Regions from separate parts of the Arthrobacter sp. NA-172 genome, predicted to be linked through region 1. Evidence: riboswitches for the same ligand, from Rfam matches in the RefSeq annotation. Region 1 holds a riboswitch; each other region holds the start of a gene.

What was found. A riboswitch is a leader RNA that binds a small molecule or an ion and turns the genes downstream of it on or off. The one in region 1 is predicted to bind S-adenosylmethionine.
Positions count from the first base shown of each region.
Region 2: linked by a shared signal. The riboswitch ahead of ACF0H6_RS17455 (hypothetical protein) and the one ahead of ACF0H6_RS10060 (DUF1737 domain-containing protein) in region 1 are both predicted to bind S-adenosylmethionine.
Region 3: linked by a shared signal. The riboswitch ahead of ACF0H6_RS19390 (homoserine O-acetyltransferase) and the one ahead of ACF0H6_RS10060 (DUF1737 domain-containing protein) in region 1 are both predicted to bind S-adenosylmethionine.
Region 4: linked by a shared signal. The riboswitch ahead of ACF0H6_RS04830 (aminotransferase class V-fold PLP-dependent enzyme) and the one ahead of ACF0H6_RS10060 (DUF1737 domain-containing protein) in region 1 are both predicted to bind S-adenosylmethionine.

Region 1 covers NZ_JBINOT010000001.1:2,027,676-2,035,275, reverse strand. The annotation lists gene ACF0H6_RS10085 (UDP-N-acetylglucosamine 1-carboxyvinyltransferase) at 1-1,259, shown strand, start outside; gene ACF0H6_RS10080 (endonuclease domain-containing protein) at 1,368-2,192, opposite strand; gene ACF0H6_RS10075 (glutamate--cysteine ligase) at 2,413-3,681, shown strand; partial or broken gene ACF0H6_RS10070 (O-succinylhomoserine sulfhydrylase) at 3,678-4,887, opposite strand; gene ACF0H6_RS10065 (rhodanese-like domain-containing protein) at 4,888-5,307, opposite strand; gene ACF0H6_RS10060 (DUF1737 domain-containing protein) at 5,304-5,573, opposite strand; SAM riboswitch class IV at 5,587-5,699, opposite strand; gene ACF0H6_RS10055 (hypothetical protein) at 5,813-6,172, opposite strand; gene ACF0H6_RS10050 (hypothetical protein) at 6,438-6,815, shown strand; gene ACF0H6_RS10045 (DinB family protein) at 7,032-7,526, shown strand; partial or broken gene ACF0H6_RS10040 (aminodeoxychorismate lyase) at 7,554-7,600, opposite strand, start outside.
Region 2 covers NZ_JBINOT010000003.1:716,854-724,453, forward strand. The annotation lists partial or broken gene ACF0H6_RS17425 (purine-cytosine permease family protein) at 1-735, shown strand, start outside; partial or broken gene ACF0H6_RS17430 (polysaccharide deacetylase) at 747-1,709, shown strand; gene ACF0H6_RS17435 (matrixin family metalloprotease) at 1,840-1,998, opposite strand; gene ACF0H6_RS17440 (peptidase M10A and M12B matrixin and adamalysin) at 1,985-2,773, opposite strand; gene ACF0H6_RS17445 (VIT1/CCC1 transporter family protein) at 2,821-3,966, opposite strand; gene ACF0H6_RS17450 (hypothetical protein) at 4,235-4,423, shown strand; gene ACF0H6_RS17455 (hypothetical protein) at 4,461-4,781, opposite strand; SAM riboswitch class IV at 4,796-4,916, opposite strand; partial or broken gene ACF0H6_RS17460 (sodium:solute symporter) at 5,033-6,567, opposite strand; gene ACF0H6_RS17465 (helix-turn-helix domain-containing protein) at 6,872-7,447, shown strand.
Region 3 covers NZ_JBINOT010000003.1:1,131,040-1,138,639, reverse strand. The annotation lists gene ACF0H6_RS19405 (alpha/beta hydrolase) at 1-515, opposite strand, end outside; gene ACF0H6_RS19400 (SGNH/GDSL hydrolase family protein) at 584-1,426, shown strand; gene ACF0H6_RS19395 (hypothetical protein) at 1,485-1,961, shown strand; gene ACF0H6_RS19390 (homoserine O-acetyltransferase) at 1,963-3,084, opposite strand; SAM riboswitch class IV at 3,098-3,214, opposite strand; gene ACF0H6_RS19385 (S8 family peptidase) at 3,429-5,786, shown strand; gene ACF0H6_RS19380 (bifunctional o-acetylhomoserine/o-acetylserine sulfhydrylase) at 5,843-7,159, opposite strand; gene ACF0H6_RS19375 (VOC family protein) at 7,406-7,600, shown strand, end outside.
Region 4 covers NZ_JBINOT010000001.1:955,838-963,437, forward strand. The annotation lists gene ACF0H6_RS04810 (DoxX family protein) at 1-501, shown strand, start outside; gene aroA (3-phosphoshikimate 1-carboxyvinyltransferase) at 509-1,948, shown strand; gene rsgA (ribosome small subunit-dependent GTPase A) at 1,951-3,066, shown strand; gene hisN (histidinol-phosphatase) at 3,179-3,991, shown strand; SAM riboswitch class IV at 4,153-4,265, shown strand; gene ACF0H6_RS04830 (aminotransferase class V-fold PLP-dependent enzyme) at 4,301-5,713, shown strand; gene ACF0H6_RS04835 (class I SAM-dependent methyltransferase) at 5,766-6,542, shown strand; gene ACF0H6_RS04840 (metal-dependent transcriptional regulator) at 6,572-7,285, shown strand; partial or broken gene ACF0H6_RS04845 (MFS transporter) at 7,294-7,600, opposite strand, start outside.

The DNA of each region.
Region 1 (7,600 bases):
TCAACAGCAGTAAGAATGCCGGCGTCGCACTCCTCTGCGCGAGCCTCATCAACCGCGGCACCACTACCTTGCGCCGGCTTGCCCGGATCGAAGAAGTCAACCGGATTGTGGAGGTTTTGACTTCAATCGGCGTCGAGTGCACCTGGCTCAATGGCAACGATCTGAGCATCCGGCGCCCGGAGACCCTGGACCTCGCCTCCATGGACGTGGAAGCGGCGCGACGGACCCGAAGCGTCATCATGCTGCTCGGCCCGCTTCTCGATGAGGCGGGCACGTACCAGCTGCCGTATGCCGGCGGTTGCGATCTTGGGACTCGAACCGTGGAGCCGCACATGCAGGCGCTGCGACAATTCGGACTCGCGGTCGAAGCCAAGTCCGGCTTCTACTCCGTTCAAGCACCACCGGCCGACGGCGACCACCGAACCTTCGTGCTCACGGAGCGCGGCGACACCGTGACGGAGAACGCCATCATGGCCGCCGCCCACCGCAGCGGTACCACCGTGATCCGCAACGCGAGCCCCAATTACATGGTGCAAGACCTCTGCTTCTACCTTCAAGGACTCGGCGTGGTGATCGACGGCGTCGGGACCACGACGTTGCGGATCACCGGACGTCCGGCGATCGACGTCGACATCGAGTACTTCCCGTCCGAAGACCCCATCGAGGCCATGAGCCTGATTACCGCGGGCATCGTGACCAACTCGGAAGTGACTGTCTGCCGTGTCCCCATTGAGTTCATGGAGATCGAACTGGCCACGCTCGAGCAGATGGGCCAGCAATTGGACATCTCCGGCGAGTACTTTGCACGCAACGGACGGACCCGTCTGGTGGACGTCACCACCAAGCCATCACGGCTGCGCGCGCCGGAGGACAAAATCCACCCGATGCCGTTCCCGGGGCTGAACATCGACAACCTGCCGTTCTTCGCGGTCATCGCCGGCAATGCCGAGGGCCAGACCATGATCCACGACTGGGTCTACGAGAACCGGGCCATCTACCTGACCGAGCTCAACAAGCTTGGCGCCCAGGTGCAACTCCTCGACCCGCACCGCATCTACGTCAACGGGCCCACTAAATGGCGTGGCGCGGAAATCGGCTGCCCTCCGGCGCTCCGCCCGGCCGCTTGCCTGCTGTTGGCCATGCTCGCGGCCCGTGGCACGTCCGAGTTGCGCAACATCTACGTGATCGAACGCGGATATGAGGACCTGGCCGAGCGCCTCAACACCATCGGTGCCAAAATCGAGTACTTCCAGGACTAACGGCACATTCTGCTGGATCATCCGGACCGGCCCGCGCTCTCGCCCCGAAAACTAGGGGACGTACCTCCCAGCCTTCGGCGATGATCCAGCAGAATGCATCGCCACCCGTCACCGGGGTTGGTCGTCCCGGGCCAGAACAGCACGGATTTCCTCCATCACGTGCTCCGGGTTGTTCCAGATTGTCTCCGGTGCGAAGCTCAGGAGGACGAAACCACGTAGCTGTGCCGCGTTCAGGCGTGCCATGTCTTTTCTCCATGCCTCGCGCGAGCTGTGAAAGGCGTAGCCATTGACTTCAACAATGAGGCGCCGGCCAATCAGAAAGTCGACGCGTCCCACCCCTCGAATCTTGACTTGACGGCGGAACGTCAGGCCTTCGGATTCGAACAGAAGGCGGGCACTGATCTCGGGCACCGATTCGGAGAGGAAATCGGCCTTGGCCAGAAGCCTCCGGGCGTTCCCGTAGTAGTTGGCAGGGATCTCGCTTTCGAGCATGGCCAGAGGCACGCCGAACTGCTGCATGGCCGATTGCGCGATCGAAATGGCATCAACTTCGGGCAAACAGGTCAGCGCATGAATGACCGTGTCTTCCACGGAGGCCACGGGAACTGAGTTCTCCAGGGGCAGGCGGAGGCCTCCATGCCGGACGAAGCCCCTGCCCCGGCAGTGCCTCGTGGCCAAATGGACACGGCCGGGCTTGTCCTTGATCCAGAGGCCATACCGTGTTGCTGCACTTCCACAGGTGAGATGCCCGTTGTTAAGGATGGCAGTGAGGTATTCCGGATCCGCTGATGGGATGGCCCACACGCCTTTGCGTGGTTGGTGGCCGCCAGCGGAGGCCAGCTTGCGGATAGCCGAAGGCGCATAGCCGTTCGCGCGAAGCAGACCCACCCGGGCGACACCGCCCACCGAAGTCAGATATTCCAAGGCATCCATGGATCCAGCTAGCCACGGAATGACCCCTGAAGCGCCAAGGAATGTGGGCTATGTGGATGAATCGACCGAGATTCTGCTGGATCATCCCCGGGTTGGCGCTCCTGCAGGCCCGGAAAATGGGGGCACGCCTTTCAGATGGCATGAATGATCCAGCAGAATCCGTCGGGAACCCCCAGCCCGCCTCTGTCTACGCAAGGCCGCTATAGCGCACAATGGATCCGTGCGCACTTTTGGTGTGGAAGAGGAGTTGCTGATCGTCGATCCCGTGACCGGCGAGCCACTGGCCCTTGCCGACGCGCTCCTTTCGGGTGTGCCGCGGGAAGAACAAGCCCAAGACAGCCCCACCCTGAGCGCCCCCTCCAACGAAGCTTTCAGCCCTGAGGACATGGATGGCCCCGATACCGATACCGGCCTCAGCCACGAACTCAAGCTTGAGCAGATCGAGACCCAGACCCGGCCATGCCGCAGCTATGCTGAACTTTTGCACCAGATCCGCAGGGGACGGGGTCTCGCGAGCCACGCCGCGCGGCGCAACGGCGCAAGGATCGCGGCGTTGGCCACATCCCCCGTGGACACCGCAAGCCACACCACTCCGGATCCCCGGTACGCCATCATGCTCGAACGTTTCGGCATCACGGTCCACGAACAACTTACTTGCGGATTCCACGTCCACACATCAGTCGCGTCGCCCGAGGAAGGCGTGGTGGTCCTGGACCAAATCCGGGACAAGCTCGCGGTCCTCACAGCCATCAGCGCAAATTCCCCGTATTGGCGGGGGATGTCGACCGGTTTCGAGAGCTACCGGACCCAAGCGTGGAACCGCTGGCCGTCGTCGGGGCCGTATGCCGTCTTCGGTTCCTTGGGTTCGTATCGGAGCGTAGTCAAAAGGCTCATTGAAACGGGGGTGCTACTGGATGAAGGCATGGTCTACTTCGACGCGAGGCTGTCCCGGCACGTTCCCACTGTCGAGGTCCGGGTGGCCGATGTCTGCCTCCGGGCCGAGGACGCGGCGCTGATCGCGGTGTTGGTCAGGGCCCTGGTGGAGACTTCTGTCCGCGAATACCATGCCGGCATGGAGCCAGCGGTAGTGCCCACCGCACTCTTACGGATGGCGTCGTGGCAGGCCAGCAACTTTGGATTGCGCGGCGAGTTGCTGGACTTTGGCACCTTTCGGCCCGAGCCTGCGGCCGACGTCGTCTGGTCTCTGGTGGAGTATCTGCAGCCGGTCCTGGCTGAGCAGGGTGAATTCGACTTGGTGGAGGCCGGCATCTCGGCCATTCTGAACCGCGGCAACGGCGCGATCGAACAGCGCGCGGTCGCCGAGCGCTGGAGCGAGAGCAACGGTGACGCGCCCGACGCCGCCGGGCTCGCCGCCGTCGTCGAGCACGCCGTCCAGATCACCACGCGGTCCGAGAAGGACGAGAGCGACACCAAACCGCAACCCGTGCTCACCTGGGTGCGCCCGGATTGGCGGGCAGCGCAGAGCTAGACCTGCTTGAGGGCCCGCTCCAGGGCCCGGATCAGGTCGTCCACATCCTCCAGGGCCCACGGAAAGCCGAACGACGCCGTCGCTCAGGCCGATGGCCGCGCGGCCTTCCGGACCCATGGCCCGGTGCGTGGTGGTGGCGGGGTGGGTGATAAGGGACTTGGAGTCGCCGAGGTTGTTCGAGATGTCGATGACCGCGAGGCCGTCCAGCAGCGTGAAGGCAGCCTCTTTCGCCGAGCGCCCCTCAGAGGGGAGCAGCTCGAACGTCAGCACGGTGCCGCCGGCCTTCATCTGTTTCGCGGCGAGCTCGAACTGCGGGTGGGATTTCAGCAGCGGATACTTGACCCAGCTAATGGCTGGCTGTTCCTCGAGCCATTCGGCGATCCGTAGCGCGGATGTGGAGGAGTGGTTCACGCGCAGTGCCATGGTTTCGAGGCCCTTGGTGAGCACCCAGGCGTTGAACGCGGAGAGCGAGGGCCCGGTGTGCCGCATGAGCTGCTTGACGGGGCCGTCGATGAACTCCTTGGTGCCCAGGATTGCTCCGCCGATGACCCGGCCCTGACCATCAATGTGTTTGGTGCCCGAGTAGACGATCACGTCCGCGCCAAGATCGCCGCAACGCTGCAGCAGGGGCGTGGCGAAGACATTGTCGACGACGACCGTGGCGCCCGCAGCGTGGGCCAGCTCGCTGACCGCGGCGATGTCCACGATCTCCTGCATGGGGTTCGACGGCGATTCGAAGAAGACTGCCGTGGTCGGCACCGACAAGGCGGCGCGCCACTGCTCAAGATCCGGTCCGTCAACGAAGACCGTCTCGACGCCCCAGCGTGGCAGGATCTCGTTGAGGATGACGAAGCAGGAACCGAAGAGCGAACGGGCGGCAACCACCCGATCACCGGCGGCCAGCAGCGCACCCAAGGCGGTGAAGACTGCCGACATGCCCGACGCCGTCGCGAAGCACGCTTCGGTGCCTTCGAGCAGGCGGAGCCGTTCCTGGAAGGTGGCCACTGAGGGGTTGCCGTAGCGGGAGTAGACGAAGCGCTCGTCCTCGCCCGTGAAAGCTCGCTCGGCAGCTGCGGCGGACTCGTAGACGAAGCCGGAGTTCAGGAAGATCGGCTCTGCCGTTTCCTGGAAATTGGTGCGGTCAAGGCCGCCGCGGACTGCCTGGGTGTCAGGGCTCCAGCTGGCGGCGTCAGGATTGAAAGTCACTTAGATGTTCCCCAGGTTCGTCGGTAGTCCGCGGTTTTTCCAGCCGTTCACGGTGCGCTCCCCGTAGCGGTCGGGCTCGCCTTCGAAGCCCTCCAGGACGTTGTAGGCGGTGTAGCCGGCCTGCGTTGCGGCGATGGCCGCGGCAATGGAACGCTGGCCTGAGCGGCACAGGAAGACCAGCTCGATGCCATCCGCCTGTGGAGCCTGCTTTGTCAGCTCTTCGATGAAACGTGAGTTGGGGATTCCGCCAGCCAGGTTCCACTGGATGAAGAGGGGATCGTTTAGCTCGTTGTTCGCGGATGCGGTCGCCGGAATGCCGATGTGGGCCCACTCGGCTTCGGTGCGGACGTCCACCAGGATGGCGCCTTGCTCCAGCTTGGTCCAGGCGTCGTGCGGACTGAGGTCGCCTGCGTAGCTCACGCGTGGCCCTCGCCGTCGAACTCTTCATCCAGCTGGCTGTCCAGTTCATCAACTGCAGTCGCAACTGCAGCGTCCGCGCTGGCGATCGCGGCGGGCAGGACGATGGCCTGCGCCACAATCACCTCCGTGCCGTCGAAAGTGGCGGCCGGGCTGCCGTGCAGCACATAGCCCTCCGCGAGGGCAGTGGAGATCCGCTCGCAGAATTCCTGCGTGTCAGGGCCCGTGATGAGACGGTACGAGAGTTTTTCTTTAGTGGGTTCAGGCATTGCTGGTGCTCCTCAGTCACGCTTGCAGTTCGAAAATGTCGATACGCCGAGTAGTCACCTGAGGCACCCCGCCGGAGAGAGGGTTGCCGACCAGCAAGTCAGGGCTTTGCGCTGGTGCTCATTACTCAAGAAAAAAGTAACATCCACGACGGCGGCCTGCATCACCGGCCGTCGTCATGTTCCGTAACCGGGGCGGCAGCTTCGCCCGGGCACGGGATCCGTACGGTGCGTACTGGGGGCTAGGCCTCGGTTTCACTCGGTAGCGGTTCCAGGCTCGGCTGGATTTGGCGTGTCATCGCTTCCATCCCGGGTGTGGCTGTGGAAGGTGAATGATGGAACGTGGATCCCTGATGCCTTCGCATTTCGAGCAATTCGTGCACGGAAATCCCGGTGGCCGTGGCCAAAGCATGAAGCGAAAGACTGTTGTGATGAGCTAAGGCAAAGACCACCCCGGACAGGGCTTCGAAACCTTCTGTCTCGTAGATTTCCTGTACCAGGTTGGACATGCCATTCGCATCATCGATTGATCCGGCCGACGCGGCAGTTGCCATGGCTGTTAGCGACCATGCAGCTGAGTCGGGGCTGATGTAAATGCTCATGCCGATTACCCTACGGACTCAGGCCCCGTTGTGGAATGGGCGAGACGCTTTCTTAATAGCCTGATGCGCCGGCCCCAGAACCGGCGCATCAGACGTTCTCATCCGGCCAGCAGACCCAACCGCAACTAGTTAACTACTGCCGCCATGGCGACACAAGAGACTCAGGGGTCTCACCTGCCCCAACTCGCGGTCAGTTTGGAAGCTGACGGGCGCAGTTCCGGAGGCTACACTCGGATCCATGTTGGGTCGTGGGGGAACCAAAACTGTGGTGTTACTGACCGCGTTGCTGCTGGCCGCAAGTATGTCCGGTTGTGAATATACCGACGCCGGCGGTCCGGTTGCCGGGCCTGCGCGGAGTTCCCAGCCCCGGACCCCGTTGCCCACCAAGGACGAGGCGACGTTGGCGCTCGATGCCACCAACCTTGTTGCGGTAAAGAAGCTGCTCGGGACGGCCACCGGGGCAGTGCTCCTGGAGGACTCCGGCACCGCGTCAGGCTCAAGCAGCGGGATCAGAAAGTCTGCCATTGTGGAGACTGCCGGCTCGTACACCGTTTCGGCTTCTTGTATCGGCGCCTCGAATGCTCTCCTGGTCATCGGCCAGGTATCCGAGGACCGGCCTCGCACCGCAGGAGCTGACGATTGACTGTTCCGTTCCCTACGCCCGCGTCGTTGAGTTGCAGCCCGGATTCGTCGTGGTCCAGATCCTGGCGATGCGGGTCAATACAGGCCCCTCCACCGGGTCGGCAGGGGCAGCCGCGGCGAGGATCACGGCTGGTGGCCAATGAGCACACCGGTGATCAGCACAAAAGCCTGACTTCGGTGGATTGCCCCGGGGCGCCCTTCTTGGGATACTCCACGCATGACTTCTCTTCCCGTGGCGTCTGCCGAGGACGTCATTAACCAGCCCATCCGGACCCAATTCGAGGCGTTCCTCAACGAGCACCGGCGTTTGCTCCATGACAGTTTGAACGGCTTGACCGAGGAACAGGTGCGACGCTCGTTGGTGCCTTCCCGGACCACCTTGTTGGGTCTGGTGAAGCACGCCATCTTCGTCGAGAAAGTATGGTTCGACGAAGCGATCACCCGCCGGTCCCGTGCCGAGATCGGCATCCCTGCAACGCCGGACGAGTCGTTTATCCTCGACGACGAAGACACCATCGCCACAATCCAGCAGGCACACCGCGAGGCATGCGAGGCATCGCGACTTGCGGCCTCATCCTTGGGCCTCGACGACATGCTCAACGGGAACCGACGCGGTCCGCTTCCACTGCGCTGGGTCTACCTCCACATGCTTCGTGAGCTTGCCCAACACTGCGGGCACGCAGACATCCTGCGGGAGCAACTCACCGCGTAAGGTCGCCGCGTAAGGACGGGGAAGCGCCTACTCGATCCCCGCGAACAGCTCGTTAAGCTCGGCCGTGAGCTGCT
Region 2 (7,600 bases), on a different contig from region 1:
AAGGTCTACCTCGCCTCGGTGTTCGGCCAGTTCCTGCCGGTCGTGTGGCTGGGCATCCTTGGCGCTAGCCTCGCCACGAAAAGCGGCACGGCTGATCCCGGCCACCTCATCGTGGACAACTTCGGCGTCCTCGCCATCCCGGTGCTCTTCCTGGTGCTCCATGGTCCGATCGCCACGAACATCCTGAACATCTACACCTTTTCCGTTGCTGCCCAGGCATTGGACATCAAGGCCAAGCGCCGTTCCCTGAACCTCTTCGTCGGGATCCTGGCCCTGCTCGGCGTCGTATTCTTCATTCTGCAGGAGGATTTCGCCTCGACACTAAGCACCTGGCTCGGCGGCCTGGTGGCTTGGGTGGCCGCTTGGGGCGGCATCATGCTGGTGCACTACCTGTGGGTGGACAAGCGCAACCCGACCGGCGTCGAACGCCTTTTCGACCCCGTGGGTACCCGGCGTCTCCCGGCGTTCAACTGGGCTGGAATCACCGCACTCCTTGTGGGCATTTTCGCAACCTGGTTGTTCATGTACGGCGTGCTGCCGATTATGCAAGGCCCCATCGCCACGGCCATGGGCGGGATTGATCTCTCGTGGCTCGCAGGTGGAATCGTGGCCGCCGCCGTCTACCGTGCGCTCGGCCCGCGTGTTCACGCCCGCTACCTTCTGGTGCCTTCGGTAGGGGCTGCGGCGTCGCAGCCGGTTGCGGAAGACGCCGTCGCCAATCTGGTCAACGACTGAAAGGAAACCCGATGACCACCAACGCTTTTCCTGACGAATCACACCCCATCAGCTGGCCAGAAGGCTTCAAGGCTGCGGCGTCGTTCACTTTCGACGTCGACGCCGAATCCTGCACCATCGCTCACGATCCCACGAGTACACGGCGCATGTCCCTCATGAGCCACCAGTCGTACGGGCCCAGTGTCGCTGTCCCGCGGCTTTTGAAAATTCTCGAACGCCAGGAAGATCCTGGGAACCTTCTTTATTCCGGGCTTCACGGCCGAGAGCTACCCCGACGTCGTGCGGCGGATCGTCGACGGCGGGCACGAAGTTGCCCACCACGGCTACCTGCACGAGCCCATGCAAGGAATCGACGCCGCCACCGAGGCCAGCTACATGGACCGCGGGCTCGAGGCCCTCGCCAAGGTGGCCGGGGTCCGGCCGGTCGGATACCGCGCACCGTGGTGGGAGCTGAACTGGCACTCGCCGGCGCTGCTCGCGGACCGCGGATTTCTCTACGATTCAAGCCTGCTCGACGGCGACGCCCCCTACCGCATGGCGGTTGCCCCGGGTGATTCGCGGGACACTGATTCGCGGGACATCGTGGAGATCCCGGTGGATTGGGCGCTGGACGACTGGGAACAATACGCGTTCTACCCGGGAGTGACAGGCAGCGGCGTGATCGAAAGTCCGGCCAAGGTCCTGGAGATGTGGACCCTGAAGCTGAGGCGCACCACGCTCAGGGGAGTTGCTTCGTCCTGACCAACCACCCGTTCATTTCGGGCCGTCCGTCCAAGGCGGTTGCCCTGGAGCAGCTGATCGAACGAGTCAAGGCCATGGACGGGATGTGGGTGACCACCCTCGAACGGATTGCGGAACACACCAAAGCCACAGTCAAAGAGGTCCACACCCACGCCCGGATCGAGATCCCGAGCCATCCTGGCGCCGGAGCCATCTTCAAGCCCGCCAGAGTGCGCGAACCCTCCCTCACCTAGGCCCGAATCCCGCCCTTCCCCCAGGAAGCATGTCCAGCCTTGGCCATGAGCAGTGGACATAGTGCTGATATGTCTAGTGTTTGAGCCCAGGGGTGGGCATGTCCCGTGGGGGAGGCAGGGGAGCGCCGGGCTACAGGTCGTCCCGGCATGGGGCCGAGGCCAGTTTGTACAGGCCGTTCAGGTCCCCGGCGGCCAAGCCGTCGGGTGCGCCGATTTCGGGGTACATGAGCTGGACCGGATCTTGCACATGGTCAAGGCCCACCACGTGGCTCAGTTCATGTTGGATCACCGCCGAGACGTACTTTGAACCTCCGGGGATGCCCAGCAGTTCGGTGATTTGCGGGGCATCCAGGTGCCAGGCTTCCCGTCACATAGCTCTTGGGCCCGGTACCGAAGCTGTACATGGTGCTTCCACCGGTGCCGATGACTGTTCCAGCCAATGCGGGCGCCGCCTCGGGGGTGGTCCATGAGATGAGCAGGGGTGCCCAACGGTCCCCGTAAAGCGCCGGTTGGTATGGCTTGCGCTTCTCGGAAGGGTTTTCGGTGCTTGTGCCGTCGTCGATGAATTTGAGGCCGGTGGCTGCGGCGATCTTGGCAATCGCATCATTGATGAGCCCGGCAGAACCGGCTGGGGCGAGGGCGGCGTTGACCACATAGTGCAATGGCCGGCACGGGGAGTAGCCCACGGGCGTGCCGTCTGCGTTGGTGGCCAGGAATTTGTAGGAGGCGCTGGCCTCAGCCGGCTTGGCGGGGGTGCCGAGCGGGTGACCGGCCTCCTCCAGTCCCAGCGGCGGGGTGTCCGGGGCACGGGCGGCTTTGCGCGCGGCCTGCCCGGACCCGGCGCTCTGCGTGGGAGCCGCGCCCTGGGCGGAGCTGGGGCTTGAAGGCCGGGCCGAGGAACCGGGGAGCAACGCGGTGATGCCGGGATCGCCGCGGAGGAAACCACTGATCAGCACGGCCACCGCGGCCACGACCGCCACCACCATCAGATTTCGGACCAAGGCCAGGACGGTGCTGGAACGCGGAGGCGGCGGACCGCCGTCGTTCCCGAAGTTAGAATGCAATTCTTCCCCCAAATCATTGATTCCCCGCGATGAGCGGTTCCTCGCTGTTATCCGATTGCAGCGCCGAACACGAGCCCCAGCCCGTAGGTTGCGGCGGCCGCGCCGAGGCCGATGGCGAGCTGCCGGAGGCCGCGGGTCAGCGGTGAAGTTCCGGACAACAAGCCGACGACGGCGCCCGTCGACAGAAGCGCGATGCCCACCAACGTACCGGCCACGGCAAGCGCTGCGAAGCCGGTCATGCCGAAGATAAACGGCAGGATGGGAACGATTGCTCCCGAAGCGAAGAAACAGAAGCTGGAAATGGCAGCGCCCCAGGCGGATCCGACAGCCTCGTGCTCGTTCACCGTCTCCTCCGCTTCAGGATGGAGCGAAAAGCTGGGATCGCAATCGCAACTGTAGAGGCCCATGCGTTCGGCCGCCCGGTGCTCGGCAGCCTCGTGGGACATGCCCCGGGCCAGGTAGACGAGGACCAATTCGTTGTGTTCGATGTCCAGGGACGGGGCCGCAGTCAGAGTGGCCTGGGTGGGGCGGGTGGCCTTCAGGAGCTCCAGTTGCGAGCGGACGGAGACGTATTCGCCGGCTCCCATGGACAGCGCGCCCGCCAACAGGCCGGCGACACCGCTGAACAGGACCACAGTGGCCGGGACGCCCGTGGCTGCCATGCCCATGACGAGCGAAAGGTTGCTGACCAGGCCATCGTTGGCCCCGAAGACGGCGGCGCGGAAGGTGCCGGACAGGCGGTTCCGGCCGCGGGTCGCCAGGCCCCGGACTACTTCTTCGTGAATTTGTTCGTCGGCCGCCATGGCACGCGTTGCGGCCGGATCCTTCGCGTAAGGGGAGCGGCCTTCGGCGCGTTGGGCGAGGGCCAGTACGAAAACCGAACCGAAGTTCCGGGCCAGGAATCCGAGCATCTGGCTGCGGATGGAGGCTGCCTTCGGCATACCTGCGTGTTCACCGAGGAGCTTGAGCCAGTGCGCCTCATGGCGGCCTTCGGCCTCTGCGAGGGCCAAAAGGATCTCGCGTTCTTCGCCGTCGCGGCGCTGGGCCAGTTGGCGATACACGGCGGCCTCGGCGCGTTCGTCGGCCAAGTACTGCCGCCAACGCTTGATGTCCGACGACGACGGGGGAGCCGTTTCGCTCCGTGTGTCCTCGAACGGGCTGTTTGGATGCGGGGATTTTGTGTGCGGGCGCACCGGGACTCCTGGGTTGCTGGGGCGGGCTTCATCGCCTCATTGCAGCTTCACTTTATCGCCATTTTCCGCGGTTTTTCGGCTGGCAATCCTTAGCGATAGTTTTAGGCGCACCTCAAACCGGCCACCCCGCCCGCTGGGTCTTGACCCTCGGATGGGGCAGTGCTGGGATGGATGGACAGGGTCCACGAATTGGCGGGGTAGCGTGGTGACCGGCTGCCTCATGTGCCTGTGCGATGGGCTCAGCGGCACGTCGAACGGAGGTTGCACCATGGACAGCACCGAGACCCACGCCCCCCACCCCGACCGTCCCACGGTCGAGACCGATCCCGCCTATGACTACAGCGAAGACCTGGAGGTGGACGAGGACTGGGAGGAGCAACCCGAGGTCCTCGACGACGACGAACGGGTAGTCCCGCTCGACGCCGAGGAGCGCCGTGAGGACGAAGAGATCGAATAGCTCCGACTCGCTGAACCGACTTGCTAAATCCCGGCGCCTAAAACGCGCTCAGGATGAAATGCCGCTCGACGCCCGCGCGGTGCCCGGTTGCCGCAACCGTGAGGGTGAGCTTTCGCGTCGCCGGGAACCAGCGCGCAGGCTGGACCGCTTTTGTCAGTGCTTGGGTAATAAGCCGCGGCTCGTGATGCCAATGGCGTTCCAGCCGGCCGTCCACCACGAACGTGATGGAGCCCCGCGAGAGGTCGACGCCGGGAATCACCCGGACGAACTCGTCAACCCGGCGGGGACGGGACAACAACGGGGTGCTGGAGCGGGTGGTGAGTTGGACTGTGGCGGTGGCGCCGTTTTCGAAAGGCATGGCCTTCTCCTGTGGAGTTGCTCTTGCCCGCTCGGTTGTCTCTGGTCCGGGGTCGGGCCGCTTCTTCATCCGAACCACCCGTGAACATGGGGTTGGCGTGTGGCAAGTCGGAGCTTGGCGCCACATCTCTTGAAGCTGTTCCTACATTACATGCAGACGCGGCGCCGCACCCCTCGAAGGAGAAGGTGCGGCGCCGTCGTCGTGATTACTATGCCGTCGTGATTAATTCGCAGTGACTAATTCCGTGAAGCTCAGTGGGTGGCCACCGGGTGGACATCCACGGGGAGATCCTCGGTGACCGCTCCGGCAACGCGGCGTTCCCAGGCCTCGCGGACCGCGGGCTCCGTGGGAGGCGTGAGCAAGGAGAGCACCACGTAGACCAGCAGCGACGCGCCAAGGCCGTAGTAGATGGGCTCGTTGGCGTAGACGCCGTCTTCGCTGGCGATAATCCCTGTTGCGTAGGCCACCAGCAAGCCCAGTGTCAGCACGGAGCCGACCGCCATGGACCACGCAGCGGCGATGCCCGTGCCGCGCTTCCAGACCAGGCTCACCCAGAATGGCGACCAGGAGGCCGCCCACCAGGATGTCGTACGCGATGGTCAAGGCAACAACAACGTCCTGCGCTGCCATGGAGATCAACACCGCCACAATGCCCAAGCCGAGGACCCAGTAGCGGTTGGCCTTGACGTCGTGCTCGGGGTTTTCGGAGTCGTTGGTGTTGATCGTCTTGCCGAACCAGCTGGCCACGAACGGAACCACGTCGGCGCGGGCCACCGTTGCTGCGGCAATGAGGGCTCCGGAAGCGGTGGACATCATCGCGGCGACTGCTGCGGCCATGACCAGGCCGCCGATGCCGATCGGCAGGATGTGGGTGGCCACCTCGGCGTAGACAACGTCCTTGCCCAGGGCCTTGACGTCGATGTTGGGCAGGGCAACGCGGGCGGCCAGGCCGATCAAAGCGCCGGCGACGCCGTAAAGGACGCAGTAGATGCCAGCGGTGGCGCCGCCCCAACGGGCCACCTTGGGAGTCTTGGCGGTGAAGACGCGCTGCCAGATGTCCTGGCCGATCAGCAGGCCAAGGGTGTACACCACGAAGTACGTGATGATGGTCTGGGCGCCGATCCCGTCCAGCTGGAAGAAGCTGGCGTCAACACGGGCACGGATGCCGTCGAAGCCGCCTGCGGCGTTGAGTGCGAACGGGAGCATCAGGAAGAAGATGCCGATTGTCTTGATGATGAACTGCACCTGGTCTGCGAGCGTGATGGACCACATGCCGCCGATCGTGGAGTAGATCAGGACGATGGCGCCACCGACGGCGATGGCGAGCCAGCGCTCCCAGCCGAACAGGACAACGAAGATGGTGGCGTAGGCGCCGGTGGACGTGGCGCACAGCATGAGGGTGTAGGCCAACATGACGATTCCGGAGGTCTGCGTGGCCCGCTGGCCGTAGCGCAGGCTCAGCATCTGGGAGACCGTGTAGATCTTCAGCCGCTGGATGGTGCCGGCGAAAAGCAGGCTCAGGAGGAGCACACCCGAACCGATGGCGACCACCAGCCACATGCCGGAGATGCCGAACTTGTAGCCGAGGCCGACGCCGCCAACCGTCGAGGCACCACCGAGGACGACGGCGGCCATGGTGCCGGTGTAGAGCATCGGACCCAGGCCGGCGGCCTGCCACCAGGAAGTCGCTGTTGTTCTTGGTGCGGGATTTGCCCCACCAGCCGAAGGCCAGCATGGCGAGCAAATACACCACCACGATCGCAATGTTGATGAACGAAGAGTCCACGGTTGGCTCCTGAGACTGACGCGCAGAGTTTCTGGGGAATTCCGACGCCTTCCCGCTCGGAATGCATGCGGGTCGCGGAAGATCTCTGCGCTGGTGATTGGGGAGAGGAGTCTGTGATGTGTGCCTCACAAACAACACTTGTTGCCTATGAGGATACGTAGTGATGCGAGTTACAGTCAAGACGCCGCCGTTCCCAGGACGCGCGACGCCAACACTTCAGGTGGTTTAAACGACGGCCATGCCGGCGATCCGGCTACTATTGCTGCAATGACAGGGCCGCAGCAACGGCCTGAAAGGTTCGTGAATGAAGGCTCTCCCCGTTGAACCGAGCAACGTACCCGTTGCCATCGGTTCGAGAATCCGTGCCGCCCGCCAATCGCAGCGGCTCACCATAGAACAGGTCGCTGACGCCACAGGCCTGACCAAAGGGTTTCTGAGCCGCGTCGAGCGGGACCTGACATCGCCGTCGGTCGCTTCCCTGGTGACGCTTTGCCAAGTCCTTTCGGTATCGATTGGCGATCTTTTTGCTGCCCCCGAAACCCACTTGACGCGGCGCGATGATGGTCCGCGGATTTCGCTCGGCGGGCAGGGGATCGTGGAGCGGCTCCTGACAGCCCGGTCCGAACGCCGTTTGCAGATTCTGCAGGCCACCATCGAGCCTCGCGGCCGGGGAGAAGCCGAACTTTACGCCGTTGACTGCGACGTCGATGTCCTGCACGTGGTGAAAGGGCGCATCAAGCTGATCCTCACCAACGAGGAGTATGAGCTCGAAGAGGGGGACACGCTCTCCTTCCCGGGCCGCGAACCCCACACGTGGGTCAACCCCACGGACGAGCCCGTTGAGGTGCTCTGGATCCTGGTGCCTGCAGCCAGCCGCTGACGCGATCCTCGCGACACGCCTCCCGTTACACGCCGGAAACCTGGCGGACTTCAGAAGTTAACGCACCGGTCTGCCGTGTTACGTGCCCGAAATGATTCGTGCCGAATGCCGAAACAGGGCGGCGGTACGTTCGAGTCAGGTTTACTCGTCAAG
Region 3 (7,600 bases), on a different contig from region 1:
ATGACAGGATCCTGCTGGTCCCGCCCCCAGAAGAACGGCACGGAACCGTCCAGTTCGGCGTCCCGGAAGCTCGGATCGGCATCGGCGTCGACCGCGAAGCCTGAGAGCCCGACGACGGCGTCAAAGTCCGCCGGCCGCTGGCGGAGCAACGATGTGGCCATGGCCATGCCCATGGAGAAGCCGAGGAGCGTCACCGAGCTGTGGTTGGCCTTGAGCGAATCCAACCAGGAGAACACATACTCCGCCGCGGCCTTGACGGCGTCGAGCGAGTAGTCGATGGACGCCGTGAGCGGGAACCACGTGAAGCCTGGCCCCGTGGCGATCGGCGCACGGAGCGAGGCGACAGCGAATTCCGCGGGCAGCAGGCCGGCAAGGCTGAAAAGGTCTTGCTCGTTGGACCCGTAACCGTGCAATAGCACCAGCAAGGGCTTTCCAGCCCGTTCCTCTTCTTCGTGGGACCACAACACGACGTGGTCGGGAAAGCCGGGAGCAGGAACGGAGGAAGCTTGACTCATGGGACTATTCTTACAGTTACCCACGGGTAACAAGGTACGGGCGCGTAGCTTGCACCAAGAGGCAGGACATGAACGTGATTGACGCTGGTTCCGCAGAGCAGCCAAGTTCGGATGGACCGATACATCCTTGGACCCGCTACGTCGCATTGGGTGATTCGTTTACGGAAGGCATCGGGGACCCCGAGCCCAACAGCCCCGGCGGCCATCGCGGCTGGGCAGACCGCGTGGCGGAGGAATTGAGCCGCGGGCACCGGGATTTCGCCTACGCCAACCTGGCCATCCGGGGCCGCCTGCTGCAGCAAATCCTGGACGAGCAGCTTGGTCCGTGCATGGACCTCAAGCCGGATCTCGTGAGCATCTCCGCAGGCGGCAACGACCTCATCCGTCCCGGTGGCGATCCCGATGTGCTTGCCGAGAAACTCGATTCCGCCGTCCAGACCTTGAGTTCCGAAGGCGCCACCGTTGTCCTGTTCAATGGCCCGGATACCTCGTCATCGGTACTCGGCCGGATCCGCGGGAAAGTAGCCATCTACAACGAGAACCTGCGCACCGTGGCCGCCCGTCACGATGCCGTGGTGGCGGATATGTGGTCCTTACGCCAGCTTTCCAACTCCCAGATGTGGGACGAAGACCGCCTTCATTTTTCGCCGCTTGGCCATCACACCATCGCCGCGATGGTCCTCGATTCACTCAACGTTCCGCATAGCCTCGAGCCGCTCTTCCCCAAGCCACTACCGCAGCGCAGTTGGCGCCAAGCACGGTCCAGCGACCTTGTCTGGGCACGGGCATATTTTGTCCCGTGGGTCATCCGCCGGGTCCGGCACCAATCCTCTGGCGACGGAATCTTGCCAAAACGCCCGACGCCGGGTCCCGTCTTCGGTCCGGCAGACACCATCCTGCCGCGGGGCTGACGGACCCGCCTCTCTCAGGGAGCGGGACTAAGCTGAAGGAGACAGGGAGGCCCGCACCATGAACAATCTGATCTTCTGGATCATCGTCTGCTCCTGGCTGATTCCCATGGGTATCCGCATGTACAACCGATCGCGCCAGCGCCAGATCAAAAACGGCGATGACGGGAACTACCCGGGAAACCCGCCAGGCCCATACAACCCAGGCCAATACCCGCCCGGACGCTACGATCCGAGGCCCTACGACCCGAGCCAGTACAGCGACCAGCACTCCCCCGGGCAACCGTATCCGCCGCAGAACTATCCCGCCCAGTCATACCCGCCGCAGCCTCCGGTAATCATCCCGGCTGAGCCTCAGCCTCCAGTGGCGACTCCCGCACCGCAGGCTGCCCCGCCGTCGTCGTCCGCTTCCCAGGCCGACGCCGCGCCCCATGGCTTCCGGGCGCGGAAGCTGGCTGAACTGGACCAGCAGTACAGCGACGGGAAAATCGCCATGGAGGAGTACATGAAGCTCCGTCAGGAGATCATGAACGGCTGATTCAGGCGAAAAAGGCCTCGCACAGTTGGGGGCCAAGCTGGCCGATCTCGGTGAGGAAACCGTCGTGCCCGATGGGCGCCTCGATCACGTGAACCGTCACCTCGCCGGGCAAAGCCTCGGCCAACTCTCGGGATTGTTCCGGAAAATAGAGCCGGTCCGAGTCCACTGCGGCCAGGAAGAACTTCGCCGTCACCACGGACAGCGCTTCCTTCAGCGTTCCCCGCCCGCGGGTGATGTCGTGGCTCATGAGGGCCTCTGTGATGGCGATGTAGCTGTTGGCGTCAAAGCGCTGAACCAGCTTGTTTCCCTGGTGGTCAAGATAGCTCTCCACTTGGTAGCGGCCCCGGCGGTCCAGCCGGGCAGCCTCGAGAGGGGCCTCGCTCCCCTGGGCGTTCCGGCCGAAGCGGAAGTCCAGTTCATCTGCGGATCGGTACGTGATGTGGGCAATCCGCCGGGCGAGCGCCAACCCGGCTTCAGGCGCCGCCTTCCCGTAGTAATCGCCGCCGTTGAAGTTCGCGTCCTGGCGGATGGCCAGCGTTTGGGCCTGGGCGAACGCAATCTGCTCGGCGGTACTGGACGGCCCGATCGAAATCGCGGCACATCGCTTCACGCGGTCCGGATAGATGACGGCCCACTCCAAGGCCCGCGCACCGCCCATGGACCCGCCCACCACCGTGTGCCAGCTGCGGATCCCCAGGGCGTCCGCGAGCCGCGCTTCGGCGACGGTACTGTCCCGCAACGTCACCAACGGGAAACGCGAACCCCACGGTTTGCCATCAGGCGCGCACGACGACGGCCCGGTACTTCCGTAGCAGCCCCCCACGATGTTGACGGAAACCACGAAATAGCGGTCCGTATCGATCGTTCCGCCGGGGCCAACGAGTTGCTCCCACCAGCCTTCTTCGTCGCTCTCGCCGCGGGCCACATGCGTGCTGCCCGTCAGGGCGTGTTCCACGAGGACGGCGTTGGAGGCATCAGCGTTGAGCTGCCCCCACGTCTCGTATGCAAGGACGACATCCGGGAGAAAACCTCCGGCCTCGAGGTCGATTCCACCGACGGAAGCATACTTGACGGTCCCGTCCTGGGTACCGGAAACGGGTACGGCTGTTGCAGCAATTGTCATTCGTTGACACCTCACATCGCGCTTGCCCGCCGCCAACAAAGCGAAGGGCCAGGGTCTTCACCCGGGGCACCCCACCGCGAAAGGAGGGTTGCCGGCCAGCAAGCCGGGGCTGTCACTGGCACTCATGACCTCATACCAAGAGTCTAGGAAAACCGGACCCCATCTGGCGAAGATTATGACATCTATGTGACACTTTGCCGCGGTTTGTTCGCGCAGCAGGGCTTCCGAAGACCGGTGGCCGAAGAGACGCATGATGCAGGTGTGACTGGATATAATTGGGCACAGCAGTCAGCACGTTCTCATGCATCCGCCGATGCGACGCGCCACAGGAAGAGATTCAGCTCTTGAAAAAGCCATTCGGCCTCGTGCCGGTAGCCCTGTTCTTGCTCATATCGGGTTTCAGCGTTGGAACCCCTCTCCCGGCCCACGCCGACGCTAGTCCGGCAGCGGGCGAGGACCGATACGTGGTCCACTACGCCGAAGGCACGGACGTTGCCGGCAAGACCGCGGAGCTGCGCTCGCAGGGAGTTGCGGTGGACAAGACGTTCACGCATGCCGTGAAGGCCGCAGTCGTCACGGCGACCCCCGCGAAGGCCGCTGCGTTGGCGAAATCGGGCCAGGTGGCGTCGGTCGAGCGGGACACCCCGGTTCGAACCTCAGACACCCAGCAGAACGCCCCGTGGGGTCTTGATCGAACGGACCAAAGGACTCTTCCGTTATCGGGAACCTACACGCCGCCCTCAAGCGGCGCGGGAGTTTCGATCTACGTAGTGGACAACGGGGTACTTGGCAGCCACCAGGACTTCGGCGGCAGGGTGACCGCCGGATGGAGCGCTTTCTCGGGCGAACCTGCCACCGCTCCTTGCTCCGATCCGGCAATCCAGGACGCTGGCCACGGGACGCATGTAGCTGGAATCGCAGCGGGAAGCACCTATGGAATGGCCAAAGCTGCAACGATTGTGCCTGTGCGCGTTCTCGCTTGCGATGGCACGGGATACGCCTCGGATGTCATAGCCGGCCTGGACTGGATGGTGCAACAACACCAGGCCGGCCAGCCCGCCGTCGCCAACCTCAGCCTCTCGGGCGCCGCAAACCAGAGCCTTGACGATGCAGTTCAAGGAGCCATCAATAACGGCATTTCCGTCACCCTGGCCGCGGGAAATTCGAGCACGGATGCCTGCACGCTGTCCCCCAGCCGGGTTCCGGCGGCCCTCACCGTGGCCGCCAGCGACGAATTCGACAACCAGGCTTCCTTCTCCAACTTTGGTTCCTGCGTAGACCTTTACGCGCCGGGTGTTCACATCACGTCCGACTGGGCCACGTCAAATACGGCGACGGCTGTCCTCAATGGCACCTCGATGGCCTCACCCCACGTGGCAGGAGCTGCCGCGATGCTCCTCGCCCTGCATCCATCGTGGAGCCCCGCGCAGGTCTCGGCGACGTTGACTGTCGGCGCAACAGCCGGAATAGTCCAGTCGACCGGAAACTGTATGCCCAACCGGCTGCTTTACGTCAGCGCGTCGCTCTTCTCTCCCTCACAAGACCCTTTGGGCGGTTTTGCGGCCACCACCCCTTGCAGGCAGCTTGACACACGGGACGGGACCGGAGGGGTCAAGGGACCGGTCGCCCCCGGACAAACCATCAGCGTCAAGGTTGCCGGACGCGGCGCCCTCCCGGCCACCGGTGTTTCCGCGGTGGCGATGAACATCACGGTGGCCAACCCGACGTCGAACGGCTTCATCACCGCGTACGCAGGCGGAACCAATCGACCAGCGACGTCTAACCTGAATTTTGCTCCCGGGCAGATCGTTCCGAATTTCGCGATCACGCCGGTGGGGTCCGACGGAACGATTTCCTTCACGAATAGCTCCAACGGCACGGTCCAACTCATCGCCGACGTCACCGGTTACTACCTCACCCCCGGCGCATCACCCGCCCCCGGAGCTTTTTCCGCCCAGGCGCCGTTCAGGCAACTGGATACCCGCGACGGCACTGGCGGGGTCGGCGGCCCTGTTGCGCCCGGTCACACCATCACGGTCCGTGTCACCGGGAGGGGTGGTGTTCCCTCTTCTGGTGTTTCCGCCGTCGCGATGAACATCACGGTGGCCAATCCGTCGTCGTTTGGCTTCATCACCGCCTACGCGGGCGGGACTCCGCGGCCGAACGCCTCGAACGTGAACTACGCGACGGGACAGATCGTCCCGAACTTCGCCATTACGCCGGTCGCTCCCGACGGGACCATTTCATTCACGAACACCTCCGACGGAACCGTCCAGATCATTGCCGATACCTCGGGCTATTACCTTGCGGGCACACCGTCAACGGCCGGGGCGTTCTCCGCCCAGGCACCGTTCAGGCAACTGGATACCCGTGACGGAACCGGCGGGGTCGGCGGCCCTGTTGCGCCGGGGCAGACCATCAACGTGAAGGTCACGGGGCGCGGCGGCATCCCGGCTTCGGGTGTTTCCGCGGTGGCGATGAACATCACGGTCGCCAACCCCTCCTCGTTCGGCTTTATCACCGCGTACGCCGGGGGAACCCCGCAACCGGGCACCTCAAACGTAAATTACGCGAACGGGCAGATCATCCCCAACTTCGCCATCACCCCGGTGGCCGCCAACGGAACGATCTCCTTCACCAACAACTCCAACGGCACTGTGCAGCTCATCGCGGACACCTCCGGCTACTTCCTCGCCGGTTAACCGTCAGGAGGCGCCCTTGGCCATCAAGGGCGCCTCCTGACTACTGCTTGAGGGTCCTAGGAACTCTTGGCCGCCCGGAATCCTGACTCGAGGTCCGCGAGGATGTCGTCGATGTGTTCTATCCCGACAGACAGGCGCACCAGCCCGGGAGTTACCCCTGCCACGAGTTGCTGTTCAGGCGTCAACTGGCTGTGCGTGGTGGACGCGGGATGGATGACCAAGGACCGGACGTCCCCAATGTTTGCCACATGGGAGTGCAGTTCCAGGGCGTCCACGAAGCGTTTGCCGGCGTCGATCCCGCCACTGATGTTGAACGACACGACCGCCCCGGTGCCCTTGGGGCCGTACTTCCGGCCGCGCTCGAACCACGGGCTGGAAGGCAGGCCCGCATACGCGACGGATTCGACGTCGTCCCGGGCTTCGAGCCAATGCGCCACTTTGGTGGCGTTCTCCACGTGACGCTCCACCCGCAGGCTCAGCGTCTCGATTCCTTGGGAGATCAGGAAAGCGTTGAACGGGGAAACAGCAGAGCCGAGGTCACGCAGGAGCTGAACCCTGGCCTTGAGGATGTAGGAAAGGTTGGCGCCGAGGGCACCGTCCTTGCCCAGGTCGCGGGCATAGACCAGGCCGTTGTAGCTGGGGTCCGGGGTGTTGAAGTTCGGGAAGCGCCCGGGGTCCTTGCTGAAATCGAAGTTGCCGGAGTCCACGATTACCCCTGCAATGGCGGACCCATGGCCGCCCAGGTACTTGGTTGCCGAGTGCACCACGATGTCGGCGCCCCACTCAATGGGGCGGATCAGGTATGGCGTCGCCAGGGTGTTGTCGACGACGAGCGGGACTCCGGCCTCGTGGGCAGTCCTGGAGACGCCCTCGATGTCCAGTACGTCTTGACGCGGGTTGGACACGACTTCGGCGAAGAACAGCTTGGTGTTTGGCTGGACCGCGTCCCGCCACTGCTCAAGGTTGTCCGGGTCTTCGACGAAGGTCACGGAGATGCCGAATTTCTTCAGCGTGTGGGCCAACAGGTTGTAGGTCCCTCCGTAAAGGCTCGGGCTGGCGACCACGTGGTCACCGGCCTCGGCGACGTTGAGGATGGCGAACGTCTCGGCGGCTTGGCCGGAGCTCAGAAGGAGGGCTGCCAATCCGCCCTCGAGGCTCGCCACACGCTGTTCCACGGCGTCCTGCGTGGGGTTGCCGATCCGCGTATAGATGGGGGCCAGTTCGGTCAGCGCAAAACGGTTGGCTGCGCTTTCCGCGCTGGGAAAAACGAACGACGTGGTCTGGTAGATGGGGAGCGCCCGGGCGCCGGTGGCGATGTCCGGCTCCTGGCCGGCGTGGATTTGGCGCGTTTCGAATGACCATCCTTGGGACATGCGGACTCCTGGTTTCTCGGGGCTCGGCGGGATTCAGCCTGCCGGGCTGAAGTGTTCTGCCTTGCTGGTGTTCGGTTGCCGTCAGTCTAGGGACGGCATGGCATGCTCCGGAAGCTTTGTGACGAACGCAGAAGTTTTCGGTCTTCGGGCGTCTTGAAGGGACTTCGAGCCGTCATTTCGGCACATCCCACGTTAGTTAGGCATGACTTAGCTGAGAGGTCCATCACAAAGTGCCAAGATGAAGCCATGCGCATGGATCACGTCTCTTACGCTTGTGAACGAGATGGCCTCTTGGCCACCACCGAGCGGATTTCCGCAGCACTGGGAGTGGACGCAGTCCGGGGCGGAGTGCACCCGCGCTTCGGTACCCGGAACATGATCATTCCCCTTGCTGACCACAAATCCCTGGAAGTTGTTGAGGTCCTGGACCACCCGGCTTCC
Region 4 (7,600 bases), 1.1 Mb from region 1:
TTTCTCGCCAGGCCAATGTTGGCTTCCAGCTTTGTTATTGCCGGGCTGAACAAGCTCAAGAACGCAGACGATACTGCCAAGCAGCTCTCACCGCTGCTCCGCCGCGCTTCGACGTCACTGCCCTTCCCTGCGGACGAGAAAATGCTGGCGCGGGTCATCGGCGGTACCCAGGTGGGTGCCGGCGCGTTGCTCGCCCTCGGCAAGTATTCCCGGTTCTCGGCCACCCTCCTTGCGGGCATCTCGGCACTCAACACCTTTGTCGAGTGGCGTTCCGCGGACATTAGCACCAAAGAAGGCCGGCTCGCCCGCCGCGCCAAGTTGCTCAAGAACATCTCCCTGACCGGCGGCGTCCTGCTTGCCGCCGTCGACACCGCGGGCAAGCCAGGCCTGGCATGGCGCGCAGAACACCTCGCCATGGACGCCAAGAAGGCCACGGGCAAGCAGATCAAGAAGACAGACCGCGCCGTTCGCAAGGCCGTAGACAACGCAGTTGGAGCATAAAGAAGCAATGCCAGCATCCCCCGCCACGCAGACCGGCGATTCAGGCAGCACTGCGGCCCCCATGCTCCCGTTGTGGCCGGCGCCCTTCGCCAGCCACCCGGTGGATGCCACTGTTACCGTTCCTGGATCGAAGTCGCTGACCAACCGCTACCTCGTTCTGGCGGCATTGGCAGACGGTCCTTCACGCCTGCGGGCACCCTTGCATTCGCGGGACTCTGCACTGATGGTCGAGGCCCTGCGCCAGCTTGGCGCCACGATCACCGAGATCCCCGGCGACGGGCACTACGGCCCTGATCTCGAAATCACCCCGATCGACCCCGCTGTGGCGGGATCCGAGGCCGCGATCGATTGCGGACTCGCCGGCACGGTCATGCGCTTCGTCCCGCCGCTTGCGGCCCTCCGCAGGGGCGCTACCGTGTTCGACGGCGATCCGCACGCCCGTCAGCGCCCCATGGGCACCATCATCGAAGCCCTGCGGGCCCTCGGAGTAGACGTGGGCACGGAGGGCGGACAGCCCGCTACATCTTTGCCGTTCAAGGTTGCAGGCACGGGTTCCGTCAACGGTGGCCACTTGGTGATCGACGCGAGTGCTTCTTCGCAGTTCGTCTCCGCCTTGCTGCTGGTTGGTGCCCGCTTCGACGAGGGCCTCCACCTTGAGCACGTCGGCAAGCCCGTACCCAGTCTCGACCACATCAACATGACCGTCTCGGTCCTGCGCGGCGTGGGAGTGCAGGTGGATGACTCCGTGCCGAACCATTGGCGCGTTGCCCCCGGCATCATTGAAGCCTTCGACCAGCGGGTCGAGCAGGATCTCTCCAATGCGGGCCCCTTCCTTGCCGCGGCGCTGGCCACCAGGGGAACCATCCGCATTCCCAACTGGCCGGTCAACACCACCCAGGTAGGAGACCTTTGGCGGGACATTCTGAGCACCATGGGCGCCGCAGTTACTCTGGAAAACGGCACGCTGACAGTCACGGGCGGCTCCGAAATCCTCGGTGCGGACTTCGACGAAACCAGCGAGCTGGCCCCCACGGTTGCAGCACTGTGCGCGCTGGCCTCGAGCCCGTCGCGGCTCACGGGCATCGCGCATTTGCGTGGCCACGAAACAGACAGGCTGGCAGCGCTGGTCGCTGAGATCAACAGGCTTGGCGGCGACGCCGAGGAAACCAGCGACGGGCTGGTCATCCGGCCCGCAACGCTGCATTCCGGCGTCGTCCGCAGTTATGCCGATCACCGCATGGCGACGGCGGGCGCTATTCTTGGGCTCGCCGTCGAGGGCGTCCAGGTTGAAGACATAGCCACGACGTCCAAGACCATGCCCGAATTTCCGCTCATCTGGGCGGCGATGCTCGCTGCTGGGCCTCAAGCCGCAGGCGCCGTTTCTCCAGGCGCCGTTTCTCCAGGCGCCGTTTCTTCAGACACCGGTTCTACGGACACAAGCAACTGACGATGGCTCGAGACGCACGTTCCTGGGATGAATCCGATGTCCGGATCCGGCCCAACAAGAAGGGCTCACGCCCCCGCACCAAGGACCGCCCCAGCCACGACGACGCGGTGATCGGGCGCATCATCACGGTGGACCGCGGACGCTACACCGCCGTAGTGGGCGAGGGTTCAGACAACGAACGCGTAGTCATTGCGGCGCGCGCCCGTGAACTCCGCCGCTCCCCCGTGGTTCCGGGAGACTTCGTGGCACTTGTTGGTGATGTGTCCGGAGCGCCGGACACGCTCGCCCGGCTGGTACGAGTCCAGGAGCGCAAGACCCTCCTGCGACGAAGCGCCGATGACACGGATCCCATCGAACGGGCCGTGGTGGCGAACGCCGATCAACTCGTGGTGGTGGTTGCGGCCGCCAATCCGGAGCCCCGCACCGGATTTATCGACCGCGCTTTGGTGGCAGCGTACGACGCCGGGATCGAACCTTTACTGCTCGTCACCAAGGCGGACGTCAAGGATCCGACAGAGCTTCTGGCCAACTATGTGAGCCTGGGCTTCCCGATCATCATCAGCCGCACGGCGGATGCCGGCGCCTCCGGCATCGACGCCCGTTCCGACGACGGCCTGTCCGCCCGGCTTGATGGGGATGCTGTGGGACAGCTGCGGGACTACCTCGACGGCAAGGTCACAGTGCTGCTGGGCCACTCCGGCGTCGGAAAATCCACCATGGTGAATGCCCTGACCGGTGCCGAGCGCGCCACCGGCGGAGTCAACGCGGTGACGGGCCGTGGCCGCCACACCTCATCCTCCGCCCTTGCCCTGAAACTCAACGAGGCCCCCGACGGCAGCTGGATCATCGACACCCCCGGGATCCGCTCCTTCGGCCTCGCCCATGTGAACCCGGACCGCATCCTCCATGCGTTCCCGGACCTGGAACCGGGAACGGAAGTGTGCGAGCGAGGCTGCAAACACGACGCAACCGCTGTCCGTTGCGGCCTGGATTCGTGGGTCGCCGACGGGCATGCCGGAGAGTCGGGTCCCGCCCGCCTCGCGTCGTTGCGCAGGCTCCTTGGCGCAGACCCGCGGCTGGAAGCCCAGGAAACCAAGGAACTAGGCAGCGTCAACTAAAAAGCGGCGTTAGCAAAAAGCAGCGCCGACTAATCCTCAGCGCGAAGCAACGGCGTGGCCCTTGCCGTCCTACCTCCCCGTTTCACCGGCAAATTGACGATAGTTTGGAACCATGATCCAACCCGATTCGAGCTACAACGACGACCTGCGGCTGGCCCATGTCCTGGCCGACTCCGTCGATTCCCTGACCATGGACCGGTTCAAGGCACTGGACCTTCAGGTAGAGACCAAACCGGACCTGAGCCCCGTCACCGATGCAGACAGGGCGGCCGAGGAGGCAATCCGCGGGCAGCTCTCCCGTTCCCGTCCCCGCGACGCCGTTCTCGGAGAAGAATTCGGCAGCACGGGGCACGGCTCGCGGCGCTGGATCATTGATCCCATCGACGGGACCAAGAACTTTGTGCGTGGAGTTCCCGTCTGGGCAACGCTGATCGCCCTGGTGGACGAGGGCGAGGTAGTGGTGGGTCTCGTCAGCGCTCCGGCTCTCGGCAAGCGCTGGTGGGCGGCCAAGGGATCGGGGGCCTACATGGGCCGGTCGCTCGCCGCGGCCACCCGCCTGAAGGTCTCCAATGTGTCACGCATCGAGGATGCATCACTTTCCTACTCCGAGCTTTCCGAATGGAAGCAGCACGGTTCGCTCGACAACTTCCTCGGCCTTGAGAACGATGTCTGGCGTAGCCGCGCCTACGGGGATTTCTGGTCCTATTGCCTGGTGGCCGAGGGCGCCGTGGACATCGCCGCCGAGCCGGAACTCCAGCTCTATGACATGGCCGCTTTGGTGCCGATCGTAACGGAGGCCGGCGGACGCTTCACCTCGCTGGAAGGCGCGGATGGTCCCTTTGGCGGAAATGCCGTTGCCACGAACTCGATCCTGCACTCCGAGGTCCTCAAGCGGCTGAACCCGGAGCTCGACGATCTCCTCTGAACAATCCTGATCACTGAATAATCGACGGCGGACGCTCCCTTTTCGGGGCGTCCGCCACTTTTTATTCGGCGGAAGGCACATTTTTCGTTGACCGTAATAATCCGCTTAACAATCGCCGGTCACATTGGAACCGGCCTTGTGGGTGTCCTACTCTTTTTATAGGTCACGAGTGCCAGCGCGAAACCCCGGTTTGCTGGCCGGCAACCCTCCATCGCGGCGGGGTGCCCCGGGTGACGACCCGGCCGGTCCGGAATGGATGCGGCAAGCGCGGACCCCCTGCACGCAGGGGTCCCTCTTGAGTGAGGTCCCATGAGCACAGCCACGTTTACTTCTTCCGCTATTGGCGCTCCCCGTGCCGCGCAGGGCAGCAACGCCACGGCGTCGCGTCCATTGGCCGCCGTCACCGGGGCCGAGCTTCAGGCCCCCCTGATCCAAGGCGGCCATGTCCGCTACGCCAACCTTGACTACGGCGCATCAGCACCTGCCCTGACCGTGGTTTCGGCGTATCTCAACGAAATCCTCCCGTACTACGCGAGCGTCCACCGCGGCGCAGGCTATGCCTCCCAGATCAGCACCTCGGTCTATGAGAACGCCCGCAACATCGTCCGTGATTTCGTTGGCGGCCGGGCGGACGATTCCGTCATATTCACCCGCAACACCACCGACTCCCTCAACCTTCTGGCCGGTTGCCTGCCCGTAGAGGATGGCCGGCACACCGGCGAAGTCCTGTACTTGGACATCGAGCACCACGCCAACCTGCTGCCTTGGCAAGGCGTCCCGCACCGCAGCATTGTGGCAGCGGGAACCTTGGCGGAGACTATCGCCAAGGTTCGAACGGCCCTCTCCCAAGGTGGCATCAGCCTTCTGGCAGTCACCGGCGCCTCGAACGTGACCGGCGAGATCCTGCCCATCACGGCCCTTGCGGCCCTGGCTCATGAATTCGGGGCGCGCATAGTGGTGGACGCCGCACAGCTCGCTCCGCACCGCCGCATAGATGTCGCCGCCGCGGACGTTGATTACCTGGTCTTCTCGGGGCACAAGCTCTATGCGCCCTTTGGCGCAGGTGTACTGGTGGGCCGCTCTGATTGGCTCGACGCCGGCACTCCCCATCTGGCAGGAGGCGGAGCCGTCCGCGAGGCACGCCTGGACTCCGTCAGTTGGGCGACAGGACCGGCCAGGCACGAAGGCGGCTCGCCGAATGTGCTCGGTGCTGCCACCCTCGCCCGGGCCACCCAAGTCATTGCCGGCCTCGACCACGACCAATGGCACGCACACGAAGCCGCCATCCGGACGCATTTGGTCGAGGGCCTCAACGAGATCGAGGGCGTGACCGTCCACCACATCTTCAGCGATACCGATCCCCAGGACACCATTGGCGTGGTGAACTTCTCCCTTCAGGGTTACGACGCCGGCCTGGTGGCGGCTTATCTTGCAGCCGAGCACGGCATTGGCCTGCGCGACGGACGCTTTTGCGCACACCCGCTGCTCAAGCGCCTTGGCCTTCCGTCCGGATCCCTGCGCGCCAGCTTCGGCGTGGGCTCGCGGCTCGAGGACGCCACCCGGCTCATCACAGGGATCAGGGCGCTCAAGAGCAATGGCCTGGGCTGGGACTACGTCGTGGATGCCGGCCGTTGGGTGCCTTCGAACGACCACCGCAGCTACCCGGAGTGGGCACCCAACACTCCGGGAACCGCAGGCGCGGCCCCCTGCAGCACCGACTGATTGCGGTAGATTCGTAGGGTATTTTTCATCATCACCCTAAAGGAGTCCCTGCGTGGCCCCGCGATCCACAGGCACCTCAGCCGGCCCCAAGCTCTACGAGGAACGGCGCCTTGAGCTTGGCCAGAGTTTCCAGGACGGCGGCGAACACTATGACCGCGTCCGGCCCGGCTACCCCCCGGATTCCGCAGACTGGTTCTTGCCGGGCGGGGCGCGGGACGCGGCCGACGTCGGTGCCGGCACCGGAAAATTCACGGCGCTCCTGGTGGAACGCGGACTGAACGTGTCCGCCGTCGACCCTTCCACGGACATGCTCACCCAGCTCCGCAGGATGTATCCGCAGGTCGTCTCTTTGGAGGGAACGGCAGAAGCGACGGGACTGGCGGACTCAGCATTCGACGTCGTCAGCGTTGCCCAAGCCTGGCACTGGTGCGATCCCCTCGCAGCCAGCACCGAGATCGCCCGGATCCTCCGGCCCCAGGGGGTGATCGGATTGATCTGGAACCAATTGGATACCTCCGTGCCCTGGGTTCACCGCTTGTCCCGCATCATGCATGCCGGCGATGTCCACAAACCGGATTTCCGGCCCGTGATTGGCCCCGAGTTCGCGGGCCTAGAGAGCCACCGGACGCGTTGGGAAGATCCCGTGACCCCGGCCGACATTCTCGAATTGGTGAAGTCGCGAAGCTACTACCTGAGAGCCAATGACGCTACCCGGGCCAAGGTCATGGGGAATCTGCAGTGGTATCTCTCCGAGCGCCTGGGCCATTCCGAGGGCGAGGTTATCCCGTTGCCCTATCTCACGCAAAGCTGGCGGGCGCGGAAGGTCTGAGCGCGCCGGTTCACGATAGGCTTGGGACCGTGAAGACCAGTGCGCCCTCCTCCTCGATCGAGGACTACGTCAAGGTCATCTACTCCTTTACGGAGTGGCAGGACAAACCCATCACGTCCTCGCAGCTGGCGCAGCGGCTGGGCGTCGCCAACTCTTCCGTCTCGGAAATGGTCCGGAAACTCAAGGGCCAGGGCCTCGTGGACCACCAGCCGTACAGCGCAGTCACGCTGACGCCTCAGGGAGTCCGGCTTGCGCTGGGCATGGTCCGCCGGCACCGCCTGATCGAGACGTATCTTGTCAGGGAATTGGGCTACAGCTGGGACGAAGTCCATGACGAGGCCGAGATGCTGGAGCACGCGGTCTCAGACACCTTCATCGATCGCATGGCAGCGAAGCTTGGCAATCCCGGACGCGATCCGCACGGCGATCCCATTCCGGCGGCGGACGGTTCGGTGACATTGCCCCACGCGCACCGGATGATCGAACTCGACGACGGCCACTCTGGGAAGATCACCCGGATCAGCGACGACAACCCGGAGCTGCTGCGTTACCTGGCTGCCGAGGAAATAGACCTCGATGCCAGTGTCCAGGTGATTGGCCGCAAGCCGTTTGGCGGTGCGCTGGTGGTCCGGATCGGCAAGGGCCCGGGCAGCCGCGATTACGATCTCGCCGATGAAGTAACTTCTTCGCTATGGGTGGCCACGGACGCAGCTCACGAAGGTTGCGTCCTCGCGGAACGCTGACGAAACTGTCAGGCGTGCTGGGCGGCCGCACCGCCGTCGTCGGGGGCTGGGCCTTCCGAAGATTCCGTCACGGCGGCCCCCAACACCGGATTCCGGATCCCGACGGCGGAAGCCGCCGCCCCGATGAAGAACAGCACCGCGGTGACCACCACGGCATTCATGAGACCTTGGCGGCTGAAGACCGGGCCGATGATGAGCCCGGCGAAGGCGATGCAGATCAAGCCTGCGATGCGCGCCACGGCGTTGTTTACTGCGGAACCGATCCCTGCCTCTTCGGTAGGTACCGCCCCGAGGATGGCCGCCGTGAGGGGCGCC